DNA from 2 places in the Chryseobacterium sp. 22532 genome. Region 2 is predicted to be linked to the other one. Evidence: riboswitches for the same ligand, from Rfam matches in the RefSeq annotation. Region 2 holds a riboswitch; the other holds the start of a gene.
The links. A riboswitch is a leader RNA that binds a small molecule or an ion and turns the genes downstream of it on or off. The one in region 2 is predicted to bind S-adenosylmethionine.

Region 1 (8,177 bases), on a different contig from region 2:
AATAGGCGTTGTTTGCATTCTGCCGCAGCAGATCTACATGCTTGCCTAAAGCAGTAAAAATTGGAAATCTTTTATAAGCTAAGTTATGTTCTTTTGCAAATTCTTCGATCTCTTCTGTGATCTCGTTATAATACATATAGCTGTAATTCGGAAAAAGATGATGAGCCACATGAAAATTAAAATTCCCCAAAATATTTCTCACCAGCCAGTTATTTTCTTTTAAATCATTGGTTACCTCAAACTGGTGACGGAGCCAGCTGAACGGAAGCCCATTCTTTGTATCCAGTTTTGGGAAAGCATTATCAGGAAGCGGATGCAGAGGCAATAATACAAAGAGCGCAAAAATGCTCGCCGCAATGATCTGAAGGCCCCATGCTCCTAAAGCCAAGCCTATGGATACTTTAAAGAACAGGATAGGCACTACGATCTGATAAAAGAAATAGAACAGCTTATAAATGACCATTTTTATTTTTTCAATGAAAGGAATGGAACCCTGGGTCTTTAAAATTACTCTTTCTTTATCAAAAAAATCCCTGAAATCCCTGATAAACATCCAATTGAACAGGTAAAGAGGGTATACCAGGAAGAAAAACCTGTGCTGGAATTTCTGCACACCTTTTGCCTTAACCCATGGAACTATTAAAAGCAGACCGCTCTGCTCTATATCCGTATCCCATCCATCCACATTCGGGTAGGCATGATGACTGGCAATATGCCTCTTTTTCCAGATGTATGAATTCGCTCCTACAAAGTCAAAAATATGCAGTACCAGCGAGTTCAGTCTTTTACTTTTATAAATGTTATTGTGAGCTGCTTCATGGATCAGGTTTAAATAAATGAGTACCAAGGAGATTCCCATTAAAACAAAGCTTCCGATATATATCCAGGGTTTGTCAACATTAAATAAAGCAAAGAAATACAACGCAAAATAGACCAAAGGCAGGATAACTGCTTTGATCTGAATATAGATGTCCCTGTTTTCGGGAATTTGTTCTAAACGCTGATTCACTTTCTTTCTCAGTTCATTAAAAAGTCTTATATCCTCTGAATTTTTCAAGTAACTTGGCTTTTCCATAATGTTAAATTTTGTGACTCATTTAAAGATAACATTTATAATCAAGCACTTACTCCATATTTTAATTAAAAAAATCTATTAAATCATGCAAATTTTTTCAATTTTCTTGGAGCATATTCTGCTACCAGATCTGCAATGGCTTTGATGTGGTCCGGCGTGGTTCCGCAGCATCCGCCTATAATATTGATCAATCCTTTCTCTACATATTCTTTAATCTGTCTTGCCATATCTTCTGGTGTCTCATCATATTTTCCGAAAGCATTCGGAAGTCCGGCATTCGGATAGGCTGAAACATAAAATTCTGAATTATGGGCTAATGTTTCCAGATACGGCGTCAGCTGATCAGCACCAAGGGCACAGTTGAAACCTACACTCAGCAAATTTAAATGTGATACTGAGATCAGGAATGCTTCTGCCGTCTGTCCACTCAAAGTTCTTCCTGAAGCATCTGTAATGGTACCGGAAACCATGATTGGAATTTTTATATTCCTTTCTTCCTGAATCTCATCAATCGCGAAAAGAGCTGCTTTTGCATTCAGGGTATCGAAGATGGTTTCTACCAGAAGAATGTCCGAACCACCATCAAGCAAAGCTTCGCACTGTTGTTTGTAGGCTAGTCTTAATCCCTCAAAAGTGATTGCTCTGTATCCCGGATCATTTACATCCGGACTTAAGCTTGCCGTTCTGTTGGTTGGACCAATTGACCCTGCTACAAATCTTGGTTTGTCGGGATTCTTAGCGGTAAACTCATCACAGGCTTTTCTTGCGATTTTTGCTGATTCGTAATTCAGTTCGTACACCAATTCTTCCATATGATAATCTGCCATAGCGATTGTTGTTCCTGAGAAAGTGTTGGTTTCGATAATATCAGCTCCTGCTTCCAGATATTTTTTGTGAACTTCTTCAATTGCCTGAGGCTGAGTCAAAGAAAGCAGATCGTTATTTCCTTTTACCGGATGTTCCCAGTCTTTGAAACGTTCGCCACGATAATCTTCTTCTTCAAACTTGTAACGCTGAAGCATGGTTCCCATGGCGCCGTCAAGAATTAATATTCTCTCGGATATTGCCTGGTATAGTTGTTCTGAATTTTTCATTGTATAAATTTTGGCTGAAGCCATTTAAGTTATTTCATTAAACAGATATTGAATTAATCCAGGGCCTGCTTTAAATCTGCTATGATATCATCCACATGCTCAAGACCTACCGAACAGCGTACCAGACCTGCGGTAATACCTACTTCGTTTCTTTCCTCATCGGTCAGTTTTGAATGGGTAGTTGATGCCGGATGGGTTACAATCGTTCTTGTATCTCCTAAATTGGCAGAAAGCGAGCACAATTTTATTTTATCCAGAAAGTTTCTTCCTCCTTCTATTCCGCCTTTAATTTCAAAAGCTACGATATTTCCACCCAACTTCATCTGTTTTTTAGCAATTTCATAACTTGGATGGGATTTCAGGAAAGGATATTTTACAAGCTCTACATTGGGATGACTCTCTAAAAACTCAGCCACCTTCAAGGCATTCTCACAATGTTTTTCAACACGGATAGCCAATGTTTCAAGACTTTTTGACAATACCCACGCATTGAAAGGTGACATCGCCGGTCCGGTATTTCTTGCAAAAAGATAAATCTCTCTTATAAGGTCGGCTTTTCCTACAGCTACTCCACCTAATACTCTTCCCTGGCCGTCAATAAGTTTTGTTGCAGAGTGTACAACAACATCTGCCCCGTATTTAATGGGCTGTTGCAGATAAGGCGTTGCAAAGCAGTTATCTACAATAAAGATTAGATTATGTTTTTTTGCAATCTGGCCAAAAAACTCAAGATCCAGAATCTCAATAGCCGGATTGGTTGGAGTTTCGAGATACAAAATTTTTGTATTAGGCTTAATATACTGCTCTACATTTTCCGCATCTCCAGCTTTAAAATAAGTGGTTTCGATATTCCATTTCGGGAAATACTTGGTAAACAAGGTATGTGTAGATCCGAACACCGACTGGCAGCTGACAATATGATCACCGGCATTCAATAAAGCCGCAAATGTTGAATAAATGGCAGCCATTCCTGTTGCAAATGCATATCCGGCTTCTGCGCCTTCCATTATTGCAATCTTATCAGTGAACTCTGTCACATTCGGGTTTGAAAAACGGCTGTACAGGTTTTTAGGTTTTTCTTCAGCGAAGCTTGCTCTCATATCTTCTGCATCCTGAAATATAAAACTGGATGTAAGATATAATGGTGTTGTATGTTCATCAAACTGGGTTCTTTCAGTCTGGGTTCTTATCGCTGATGTTTCAAAATTTTCCATATAGTTTTAAAATGTAGCAATGTATCAGTTTAACAATGTAACAATGAGATCATTGGTAAATTAGTACATTGTTAAATTGTTATATTAAATTATTATTTCGTTTCACTTACTCTTAAAATATCTCCAAAAACTCCTCTTGCTGTTACCTGGGCTCCGGCTCCGGCTCCCATGATCACGATTGGGTTTTCGCCATAGCTTTCTGTATAGATCTCAAAAATAGAATCTGAACCTTTCAGCTGACCTAATGCAGAGGTACCCGGTACAGAAACCAATTTTACATCAAGCTGACCTTTGTCTTTCTGAAGATCGCCATGAAGATCGCCCACATAACGAAGCACATGTCCTGGCTCCTGGCCCTCTTTAATTTTCCGATATTCTTCATCCAGCTCATTCAGTCTTGAGATAAATTCGTTTTTATCTACGGACAAAAGGTTTTCAGGAATTAAATTTTGAATATTGATATCCTGGAATTCATTGATCAAATCTAATTCCCTGGCCAGAATCAGAAGTTTCCTTGCGACATCATTTCCGGAAAGGTCTTCACGCGGATCAGGTTCTGTATATCCTTTTTCCATCGCTTCTCCAATAATGGTTGAGAATTTATCGTTTCTCACAGAGAAATTATTAAAAATATAGCTCAATGATCCGGAGAATACTCCTTTTATTCTTGTAATATTTTCTCCTGAAAGGTGTAATAGTTTTATGGTATCAATCAATGGAAGGCCTGCTCCTACATTGGTTTCATAGAGATAACGTCTGTTATTTTTGCTCAACGTATATCTTAGTTTACGGTATTCTTCTATTGGAAGAGTATTGAAAATTTTGTTGGATGAAACCAAGTCAAAGCCGTTTTCAGCCAGTGCATGGTAATTTTTCACAAAATCTTTGCTTGCCGTATTATCTACCACGATCAGGTTTTCCAGCTGGTTTTCTTTTGAGAAGTTGATTAATTCCTCAACATTTGATGGATGTTCTGCTGTTAAAACCTCATCATTCCAGTTTGTATTAAAACCTTTTTTATTGAATGCAATTTTTCTTGAATTGGCTACTGCAACCACTTTAAGATCTATCTTTTTACGTCTTTTGATTTCTTCAGAAGACTGTAAAACCTGCTCTATTAAAGTCTTCCCTACATTTCCGTGACCAATGATCGCCAAGTGAACGGTTTTAGGCTTTTTGAAAATTTCGGATTCAATGATATTCTTCGTTTTCTCATCCTGGGAAGAGGTAACGACAATATTCACTCTCTTTTCGGCCGCAACCTGGTTGAGAAGAAGTGGAAAGACATTATTTCTGGCTAATTCTGCAAGTACTTTATTGAAATCTTCCGCCACAAATCCTAGTACGGAAACATTATTGATGCTGTAAATTTGTGAAACCTTTCCTGATTTTCTTTCTGCTTCAAACTCATCGATCAGGCAGGTCACTGCTTTTTCTGCATCGTCCTCATTTACCAGAATAGATATTCCGTTTTCAATAGCCTGTTGGGAGATCACTCCTACACTGATGCGCGCCAAAGTAAGCGCTTTAAAAATTCTTCCGTCGATCCCGATTTCGCCCAGGAAATCTTCACCTTCAAATTTGATGATTGATCTGTTCTTTAAAAACTTTATTTCGTTAGCATTTCTCATTCTACAAAATATTTTTTATGATAGTATTTAATTGTTCGTATTCCATTAGGAAGGCATCATGCCCGTGAATTGACTGTATTTCATGATAGAAAACCTCTTTCTTTTTCTCTTTCAGCTGCTCAAAGCACATTCGAATTTCTGAAGCGGGAAAAAATAAATCTGTATCTACTGCAATTAAGTGCATTCGGGCACTGATTTTTGTTAACTGCTCTTCTTCAGTGTTCATATTCATCAGCAAGTGATTCATCAGCTTATAGGATTTTAAACTAAACCTTTCGTTTAATGAATTTCCGTGATAAACCAACCAATCTTCGGACTCTAACCGCTGATTTTTTTGATCGTATCTATTTTGAAATCTGTCATTTAAGGACTGAGGTGTTCTGTAACACAGCATAGCATGAATTCTTGCTTTTTGCAGGGGCTCATCATTTCCGTTGAGCAGAAATTTCTGAACCAGGCATTGTGCATGAAGCCAGTCATGGGTTTTGAAATCGCAGGCAATAGGAATAAAGATTTCTGCCAACTGTGGTTGCTTGGCAAGCATTTCCCACGCAATCCCTCCTCCGAGTGAACCTCCGATAATGGCATATAGGTTTTTGATATGTAAAGCTTCAAGGCCTTTCAGGAATATTTCTGCAATATCTGAAGGCGTGAAGTCTTCGTATTCGTCAATTAAAAAATGATCATATCCGTTTCCGGGAATATTGAAACACAGAACGGTATATTGAGTTGTATCAATAACCTGATTTTCACCGATCAGCTTTTTCCACCATCCTTTTTCACCGGAAACATTTGAATTTCCGGTTAAAGCATGATTTACCAATATAACAGGTGCTGTAAACAGGTCTTTCCCGAAGATCTGATAAGTCAACGGGATATGGTATTCCTTCTGGGAAAAGGTACGATACGAAAGATTAATATAGTTTAGTTCTGTTTTCAATTCTATTATTTTAATACAATTGAAAATGCCACAGGAATGGCTGAAAAGAACTTCAGTAAGTTATCTGTCCAAAATAAATTGGTAGAACGTAGCACCTTCTCTGCTTGCACAAAGGGTTGCTAAGGTTTCATAGGGTCTAATCCCTCAACCTTTCTTGATAACATTTTCAATATTTGAATGAACGCTCGGCAAAGATAAGTCTTTTCTTTTAAATTTTAAAAGAAAAAATATTTAATATTAAAAAACCGTGTAATAATAAGTGTTTCAAGGCTATGTTAATAATTCTTCAGGTGGAAGGAATTGGAATTATTTTTCAAAAAAACTAACTTCGTACTTGAAAAGTGATGAAATATGACTGTTGAAAAAGAAAGATTACAAGATTCTAAATGGAAAAACTGGGGTCCATACGTCAGCAACCGGCAATGGGGAAATGTACGCGAAGACTACAGCCCGAACGGAAATGCCTGGCATTACGCCAACCATAATAATGCAGAAAGTTATGCCTACCGATGGGGCGAAGAAGGGATCGCTGGAATCTCCGATGTAAAGCAGATTTTCTGTTTTGCCTTTTCCTTTTGGAACAAAAAAGATAAAATTGTAAAAGAGCGCTTTTTTGGTTTAAGCAATCCTCAGGGTAATCACGGAGAGGATATCAAAGAACTCTTTTATTACTTAGATAATACACCTACCCACAGCTATATGAAAATGGTGTATAAATATCCGATCAATGCATTTCCTTACGATGATCTTGTTGCTGAAAATGGCAGGAGAAGCAAAAAGGAACCTGAATATGAGATATTTGATACGGGAATTTTTAATAACGATGAATATTTCGATATTTTCATTGAATATTGTAAGGGAGACCACAATGATATTCTTGCAAGAGTAACAGTTCACAACAGAAGCCGGCAGGATGCTCCCATCGTTATAGCTCCAACTGCCTGGTTCCGAAATAACTGGAAATGGGGTTACAATACATATAAGGGCCAAATGAATGCTTCCTATGACGGATGTATTGATATTAATCATGACAGCATTTCGATCAAAAAACTCTATTCAAGAAATCTTGCGGCTAAAAGTGCTTTCTGTGAAAATGAAACCAATACCCCAAAATTATATGGAGCTCCTTATCCGGGAAACACCTATTTTAAAGATGGAATAAATGATCATATCATTTATGGAAGTAATACGGTAAATCCTGAAAAAAGGGGTACCAAAGCATCTTTTATTATTGATGAAATGATTGGAGCGGGACAGTCCAAAATTTTTGATTTCAGGCTATGTTCCGATGAAACAGATGAACCTTTTGATCAATTTGATGAGATCTTCAATACCAGAATTGCCGAGACGGATGAGTTCTACAATGAGATTCAGAGCGAAACGACGAATGAAGATGAAAGGAATGTTCAACGGCAGGCGTTTGCAGGGCTTCTTTGGAACAAACAGTTCTATCATTATAATGTAGGAAAGTGGCTGAAGGGCGATCCGAACTACGAAGCTCCCAGAAACTTCAATGAATATGTTAGAAATACGGAATGGAACCATCTTCACAATAAGGATATCATTTCCATGCCTGATAAATGGGAATACCCTTGGTATGCAACGTGGGATCTGGCGTTTCACTGCGTTCCTTTTTCTATCATCGACGGAGAGTTTGCCAAAGGGCAGCTTCTGCTTTTAACAAAGGAATGGTATATGCACCCGAATGGGCAGCTTCCTGCTTATGAATGGAACCTGAGCGACGTAAATCCACCGGTACATGCATGGTCATGCTTCCGTGTTTTTAAGATTGATGAAAAGCAAAATGGCAAACCTGATCTTTTATTCCTTGAAAAGGTTTTCCAGAAACTCCTTCTGAATTTTACATGGTGGGTGAATCGAAAGGATAAAAGCGGTAATAATATTTTTGGCGGCGGATTCCTTGGTCTGGATAACATTGGTGCTTTTGACCGTAATATGGAGCTGAAGGATGGGCAACATCTTGAACAGGCTGACGGAACAAGCTGGATGGCTATGTACGCTCTTAATATGATGCGGATTGCTATGGAGCTTGCTCAGTACTATCAGGTATACGAAGATATGGCCATCAAGTTTTTTGAACATTATCTGTATATCGCAGAAGCTATGGAAAATCTGGGTGAAGGCAAGGAAGGTTTATGGAATGAAGAGGACGGCTTTTTCTATGACGTGCTGCAGCTTGGTAACGGAGATAGTGTTTCTTTA
Region 2 (8,177 bases):
TAAATACAATGGCAAGTAACTTCATGGGATTAGGATGTATATGCCGGATATTGGAAGATGGGGTGTATAACAATGGAGAATAATTACAATGGATTTTAGGAAAATAATTCAAGCAATATATTTAAAAAGGGGGTCATATTTATTATAAGCTATGTTTTTCAACTTTTAAAGTTATTGATGATATTTAAATTGGAAATTATATTTTCATACAAAAAACAAATAATTTCAAAAAATAAATTACTTTAGTAGTTGGCTAATTTGAAAAAAACAATTTTATGAAAAAATTTTATTCTACAATACTGCTGTTTCTTACTATTCTGGCATTTGGACAAATAACTTATACGGTTACACCCGCTGCTTTTGATGAGACGGATCAGATTATTTTAAGCATACCGGGAAATCAAATCGATGAAACTGCTTGGGGTGTTTCAAATAATGCTGTTTATCTCTGGTCCTGGTCCCTGGATACTAATTATCAGAACAGTCAGGATTGCCCTTCAAATGGAGGCTGGAATAATTCTAATGATTTAAACAAATTAAATTATAATTCAACTACTGACACTTATTCCTTAACGTTTACTCCATCAGTTTTTTTTAACAGGACAGGGATCGGAAGGTTTGGGTTTTTATTAAAAGATAAAACGGGTTCTCATCAGACCCCACCAAATATTTTTGTGAATGTTGGTCTGTTGAATCTAAACTTAACCAATCCGCTTCCTAACAGTTTAACCTCAATTTCGTCTGGGAGTTCAATTACAATTACTGCAACAACCAATACTAATGCTAACTTCCAGTTAAAAGCAAACGGAGCAATTGTAAATTCGACTTCAGTCCCATCTACTTCATATTCTTATAACTATACTGTAACAGCAGATACAAATATGGAACTGACCGCAACGGATACTAACTCATACTCTAAAAAAGAGACATTCATCTTACAACTCCCAAGAAATGTCGTTTCTGAGGCAATTCCAGGCTGGATAAAGCAGGGAATTAATTATAGCCCTACAGATAATACAAAAGTAGGTCTTGCTCTTTATGCACCTTATAAAAACTTTGTTCATGTCATCGGAAGCTTTAATAACTGGACTGTGAATGACACTTATTTAATGAAGCGGGATACTGCAAATCCTGATCTTTACTGGATTGAACTGACCGGATTGACTCCACAACAGTTATATACTTTCCAGTACAGAACGAATGATCTGAGAAAAATAGCGGATCCTTATTCACCGCAGATCTTGTCTTCTTATGATGATCAGTGGATTTCGGCATCTACTTATCCAAATCTGCCTGCATTTCCGGTAGGTCAGGATTTTGAAGTTTCAATGTTCAAAACAGGCCAGGCACCTTACAATTGGCAGGTTATGAACTTTCAGAGGCCCAGTAAAGAAAATCTGGTTGTGTATGAACTGTTGCTAAGAGATTTTACTCAGGAAAAAAATTGGCAGTCACTAATCAACAAGATAACATATTTAAAGAACCTAAATATCAATGCTATTGAGCTTCTCCCTATTATGGAGTTTGATGGTAATCTTTCATGGGGATATAATCCGTCTTTTCATTATGCTTTAGATAAGGCCTATGGCACTCCGGAAAAATTCAAAGAATTTGTAGACATTTGCCATCAAAATGGGATTGCAATAATTCTGGATGTTGCTTTTAACCATGCAACGGGGCGGTCCTCATTGGTAAGACTCTGGAATATTGATCCGGATGGTGATGGCTATGGTGATGTTGCAGCCAATAATCCTTACTTCAATCAGGTGCCAAAGCATTCTTATAATGTTTTCCATGATTTCAATCATTCAAGTGCAGCAACTAAATATTATGTCGAAAGGACTTTACAGCAATGGCTGACTGAATATAAAATTGATGGATTCCGTTGGGACCTGACAAAAGGGTTTACCCAAAACTGTTCTGCAAATGATGAAGCCTGTACTAATGCATATCAGCAAGACAGGGTAGATGTTCTTAAATACTATGCTGATAAACAATGGGGTATTGATCCGAATTCCTATATGATCTTCGAACATTTGGGAACCGATGCAGAAGAGCAACAGTGGGCCAACTATAGAATTGCCGAAGGAAAAGGGGTAATGCTTTGGAATAAGCAGACTGAGCCTTACAACCAAAACACAATGGGCTATAAGGAAAACAGTAACTATGACAGAATGAACCACAGTCTTCATGGGTTTACCAATATGCATGCTGTAGGATATGGGGAAAGTCATGATGAAGAAAGATTAATGTTTAAAAACCTTGCGTATGGTGCGGTTAATGGAAGTTACAACGTTACCAATCTGAACACTGCTCTTGAAAGAATGAAAACTTTCGGAGCAACATTCTTTACCATTCCAGGCCCGAAAATGATCTGGCAGTTTGGTGAATTGGGCTATGAATTCAGCATCAACCGATGTGCAGACGGTACAATCAGCAGCGGATGCCGTACAGATGAAAAACCTGTTGCCTTTAATTTAGGATATGATACCAACGCCAACAGAAAAGCAGTGTATGATACCTGGGCTAAAATTATCAATATCAGAAATACCTATCCGGTTTTCAAATCCAAAACATATACTGTAGAGTCTAACAATCTTACCAACGATCCTGAAGGCCTGATCACCAGAATTTATGTATATGACAATTCAATAGCGGGAATGAAGAATGTGGTAGTTTTGGCGAATTATACCACTGCAGCTCAAAATGTTGTTCCTTACTTCCCTTATACAGGACAATGGCAGAACCTGATGGATAACTCTGTTTCTAATATTGCTTCTACAACAGCTCCTATTACCTTACAACCGGGAGAGTTCAGAATTTTTGGAAATTACGCAGGGGCACTGTCAGCATCTGATGTAAATGCTGCGAATAAACTCTCGCTTCAGATTGCAGATAATCCTGTGAAAAACGGTGTAGCAAAATTAATATATCACAAAGCCAAAAACGGAGAGATTGTTATTTTTGATATGAGCGGTAAAAAAATAGATTCAATTAAATTGAATACCGAAAACGGAACTTATGAATTGAAAGCGAATTACCCGCCGGGAACCTATTTGGTTCACCTGCAGTCTGAAACAGGCACTGCCATTCAGAAGATGATTATTAAATAACAAAAGAGGGACGATAAACATCGTCCCTCTTTTTTATAAAACACTACAGAATATATAAATCTAATTTTTGCCAATTAAAAATATTAGTCTACTTTTGCAGTAGATTTATCAAGAAAGGTGGAGGGATTTGGCCCTATGAAACCTTAGCAACCTGCACGACTCTAAAAAGTGTAAAGGTGCTAATTCCAACCCAGTTTGGGGAAGATGAGAAAAGTCAATATTCTGACAACAATTCCATTTCTTGAAGTCTTTTATAGCTGCGGATGAGGTCCGTGGGGAATATTTATGATTAATTTATAAGGACAAAGATGAAAAAGTTAAGCCTGTCTGTTATACTCCTGGGAGCTGTTTTGGTGAACGCACAGGAACAGGAAAAAGGAAATCAGATCGAAGATATAATTATCGTAGGAAACCGCAATACGAAAAGGACAAAACTGGAAACACCGGTTCCCGTAGATGTTATCAATATAGAAAAGCTGCAGAAATCTGCACCACAGACTACGGTTCAGGATCTGCTGAATTATGTGATTCCATCATTTAATTCTGTAAGGCAGTCAGCTTCTGACGGGACAGAACATATTGATCCCGTAACCTTGAGAGGAATGGGGCCGGATCAGGTTTTGGTACTCATCAATGGGAAAAGAAGACACACCACTTCACTGGTCAATTATCAGAATACCGTTGGAAATGGCTCTGTAGGAACAGATCTCAGTACAATTCCGATAATCGCTATTGACAGGATAGAAGTGTTAAGAGACGGTGCAGCAGCACAATACGGTTCTGATGCCATTGCAGGAGTAGTCAATATTATTCTTAAGAAAGATATAGGAGCATCAGCTTCAGCATCCTATGGAATTAGCGGAAGAAATGATGGTGAAACCTATCAGGCCGGAATCAATTACGGATCTTCTCTTGGGAAAAAGGAAAGTTATATAAACCTTTCATTGCAATTGAGCCACAGAGGAAAGACCACAAGAACCCAAAATCATGATCTGGACATTTTCGGAGATAATTTTGCCTATGAATTTGCTAATGATCCTATCGCGGCCAGAGCTGCTGATGATCAGATTATTAGAGAACGAGGCCTCACCAGGGATGACTTTAATTTTCAGATCGGGGATGCACAAATCAGGCAGGCCCAGTTGTTTTTTAATTCTGAATACCCTTTAAGTGAAAGCTTTAAGCTGTATTCCTTTGGGGGTTTCAGCATTAAAGAAGGAAAAGGCTTCGGTTTCAGAAGGCTTCCCGGAGAAAAAGATAATGTAGTTTCTTCTATCTATCCAAACGGATTTCAGGCTTCTTTGAACTCGCAGGTTTACGACTTTTCTTATGCTGTAGGAGCAAAATATAATGTTAACAACTGGTTGCTTGATGTAAGTAATACTTTCGGAAGCAATACTTTCAATTATAATGTAGACAATACCAATAATGCATCTTTAGGGGCGAAATCTCCAACGAGCTTTTATGCAGGAGCGCACAGCTTTCTTCAGAATACGGTGAATCTTGATGTTTCTAAAAATCTGAATCAGTTTAATATAGCATTTGGGGGAGAATTCCGTTTTGAGCAGTACGAGATCAAACCGGGAGATGAAGCTTCCTACACCCGGTATGATACCAATGGAAATCCTGCGGTTCCCGGATCTATCGTGGAGGGGAATGGCGGCTCACAATCATTTATCGGTTTTTCTCCGGACAATGCTTTAAAGAAATCCAGGAATTCAACAGCCGTATATGCTGATGTTTCTTATGATATCGCTAAAAAATTGAACATAGATCTGGCAGGAAGATTTGAAAATTATTCGGATTTTGGAAATACGCTGAATGGAAAACTGGCCGTGAGGTATGAATTTGTAAAAGATTATGCAATACGGGCATCAGTAGGAACTGGCTTCAGGGCTCCATCGCTTCAGCAGCAGTATTTTAATAATTCCTATGCCGACATCTCCACTTCAGGATCGGGAATTGTCACCAAAGGGATTTTCAGGAATGACAGTGATGCAGCCAGAGCGCTTGGATTTGATCAATTAAAACAGGAAACATCAGTCAATGCCAGTGCAGGCCTTACCCTGAAACCTGCCAACAGGCTGTTTGTAACAGTAGATGGATATTGGATCAGAGTAAAAGACCGAATAGTGATCACCAGTAATATCGAAGATCCGAGACTGGCCCAGTACGACGTAGAAAGCGGAAGATTCTTTGCTAATGCAGTAGACACAGAAACAAAGGGAGTAGATGTTGTTATCACTTATGATTGGAAACTGGGCGGAGGAAATTTAAATATCAATCTGGCAGGAAATTATACAGAAACCAAGATCACAGATTTCCATTTTCCTGAAAACCTTGTGCCTTCACAGGATGAATATTTCGGTCCTGACCAGATCAATATCATCGAAACACTTTCTCCTAAGACAAAAGCTTCCTTAGGATTGAATTATGCAATTGGAAAATTCAATTTTATGGTAAGAAATACGTATTTTGGCCAGGTCATAAGAGATGGCTACCCATTTGGAAAAGTTCAGAAGTTCTCTCCTAAAGTGGTTACAGATGTGAGTGTAGGCTATGATATAACGAAAAATATTAATCTTACCATAGGAGCCAATAATGCCTTTGATGTGTTTCCGGACCTTCAGATCTATGAAAATTCATACTATGGCGTGTTTAAATATGCGCCGGTCCAGATGGGAACGCTGGGGAGTTATTTCTTCGGAAGACTTAATTTTAATTTTTAACTGCTAAATGAGTACTGCTACACATCAGATTGGCTGGAAAACGGCTGCCGCAATTGTTGTCTCTAATATGATCGGGACAGGAATATTCACCACGTTAGGCTTTCAGCTGTCTGATATTACCAACACCTACAGTATTTTCCTGTTGTGGATCATCGGCGGAATCCTAGCCCTGTTCGGAGCGTTTTGCTATGCCGAGCTGGGATCTTATTTTAAAGGAAACGGCGGAGATTATATTTATCTTAAAGAAACCTATCATCCGGTATTTGGCTATCTGGTGAGCTGGATCTCTCTGATCATCGGGTTTTCTGCACCAGTTGCTTTGGCTGCGCTTGCAATGTCCAAATACCTTTCAGCGTTTAATTATACTTTTGGAAACGGCTTTGCCATAGGCTTCATTTTTCTTGTGGCAGCGAGCTTATCGTTCAGCCTTAAAACATCAAGCAGGTTTCATAATTTTTTTACCTTTATCAAAATTGCTTTTATCATTATACTGGTGATTCTTGGCGTTGTGCTTTCAGGACCTGAGATAGGAAACAGCCTGAAATTCACTGACAGCTGGCAGAACGAGATTGTGCTTCCAGCTTTTGCTACATCCCTGGTTTTTGTTACCTATTCCTATACCGGCTGGAATTCTGCTTCTTACATTGCAGGAGAAATAAAAGACGTTCAGAGAAATCTTCCTAAAGCTTTAATTGTGGGAACTGTTTTTGTCACAGTAAGTTATCTGCTGGTTAATTTTATCATGCTGAAACATGCGCCTGTAAGCCAGCTGGCAGGGAAAGAAGATGTCATGGGGGAAGCCGCAGGGAATATGCTAGGCAGCGGTTTTGGCAAAATCGTCAATGTTTTTATTGCCTTACAGCTGATTGCTACCATCAGTGGCTATTTATGGGTAGGCTCAAGACTTACACAGGCTTTTGCGAAAGAAAACCATTTGTGGAGATCACTTGCTGTCAATAATAAAAAAGGAATTCCCGTAAGGGCTATTTTTGCTCATGCAGTGATTGCTTCAGTGATCATTCTGACAGGAAGTTTTAAAGAGATCTTTGTGTATACCGCTTTTATTCTTCAGCTGTTTGCCAGCCTTTCTATTTCGACGGTTTTCTTTCTTAAAAAAGACCAGCGGAAAATATTTAAATCCAATATATTTTACATTTTTCCTGCAGTTTTTCTGCTTTTCAGTATGTATATCCTCTACTTTACACTCATCCATAATCCTAAAGAAAGCATTATAGGACTTGGAATTGTAGCCTTTGGACTGATTTTATATGTAATTGATAGGAAATTTTTTAAAAAACCTTGACAGGGTAAATATTCTGTTTATTCTAAAAAACACCATAAATCCTAATGATTCAAAAAATTATGTGAATCTGGCAGGTCAAAGGAATTTTAATTTGAATTAATAAATTCTTATCTTTGCACTCTCAAAAATTGCAGAATGTCTAAATCATTAATTCCAAAACTAGAAGCTATTAAACAAAGATATAATGAGGTTGCCGACCTTATTATACAGCCTGATATCATTTCAGATCAAAAAAAATATTCTTCTCTGAATAAAGAATACAGTGATTTAGGAAAGATTGTAAAAGTTTACGACCAGTATAAAGGTGCCCTGGATACGATTGAAGAATCTGATGAGATCATCGCCGACGGTTCAGACAGAGATCTTGTAGACCTTGCGAAAGAGGAAAAAATGGAAGCTCAGGCTAAAATACCCGGCCTGGAAGAAGAATTAAAAGTTCTTTTGATTCCTAAAGATCCTGCAGATGATAAAAACATCATTGTAGAATTACGTGCCGGAACAGGAGGTGATGAAGCGGCTATTTTTGTGGAAGATATCTACAGAATGTATAGCATGTACTTCAAAACAAAAGGATGGAGACATGAAGTGACGGATTCTAACGAAGCAGCAAAAGGCTACAAAGAACTCATCATGAAAGTAGAAGGGGAAGGTGTTTACGGAATCATGAAATTCGAGTCCGGAGTTCACCGTGTACAGCGTGTTCCCGAAACTGAATCTCAGGGAAGAGTTCATACTTCTGCCATCACCATTGCAGTGCTTCCGGAAGCTGAAGAAGTGGATGTGGAGATCAACCCTGCAGATATCGAAATGCAGACATCCCGTTCAGGAGGTGCCGGTGGACAGAACGTTAACAAAGTAGAGACTAAGGTACAGCTTACTCACAAGCCTTCAGGTTTAGTGGTTGTATGTCAGCAGGCCCGTTCTCAGCTGGCAAACCGTGAGCTCGCAATGGAAATGCTTCGTGCGAAACTATATGATATTAAACTTCAGGAAGTTCAGGGAGATATTGCTGCACAGAGAAAAACAATGGTT

Region 1: it holds a riboswitch for S-adenosylmethionine, as region 2 does, so the genes downstream of both, ACTJIV_RS03635 (alpha/beta fold hydrolase) here and ACTJIV_RS18830 (TonB-dependent receptor plug domain-containing protein) in region 2, are expected to answer to the same signal.

The regions. Positions count from the first base shown of each region.
Region 1 covers NZ_JBQENJ010000001.1:760,499-768,675, reverse strand. Annotated here, with positions in the region: gene ACTJIV_RS03655 (fatty acid desaturase family protein) at 1-1,075, opposite strand, end outside; gene ACTJIV_RS03650 (homocysteine S-methyltransferase family protein) at 1,159-2,169, opposite strand; gene ACTJIV_RS03645 (O-succinylhomoserine sulfhydrylase) at 2,223-3,383, opposite strand; gene ACTJIV_RS03640 (ACT domain-containing protein) at 3,476-5,014, opposite strand; gene ACTJIV_RS03635 (alpha/beta fold hydrolase) at 5,016-5,954, opposite strand; SAM riboswitch class I at 6,012-6,118, opposite strand; gene ACTJIV_RS03630 (MGH1-like glycoside hydrolase domain-containing protein) at 6,306-8,177, shown strand, end outside.
Region 2 covers NZ_JBQENJ010000007.1:173,515-181,691, reverse strand. Annotated here, with positions in the region: gene ACTJIV_RS18835 (alpha-amylase family glycosyl hydrolase) at 276-3,113, shown strand; SAM riboswitch class I at 3,216-3,324, shown strand; gene ACTJIV_RS18830 (TonB-dependent receptor plug domain-containing protein) at 3,422-5,842, shown strand; gene ACTJIV_RS18825 (APC family permease) at 5,850-7,145, shown strand; gene prfA (peptide chain release factor 1) at 7,281-8,177, shown strand, end outside.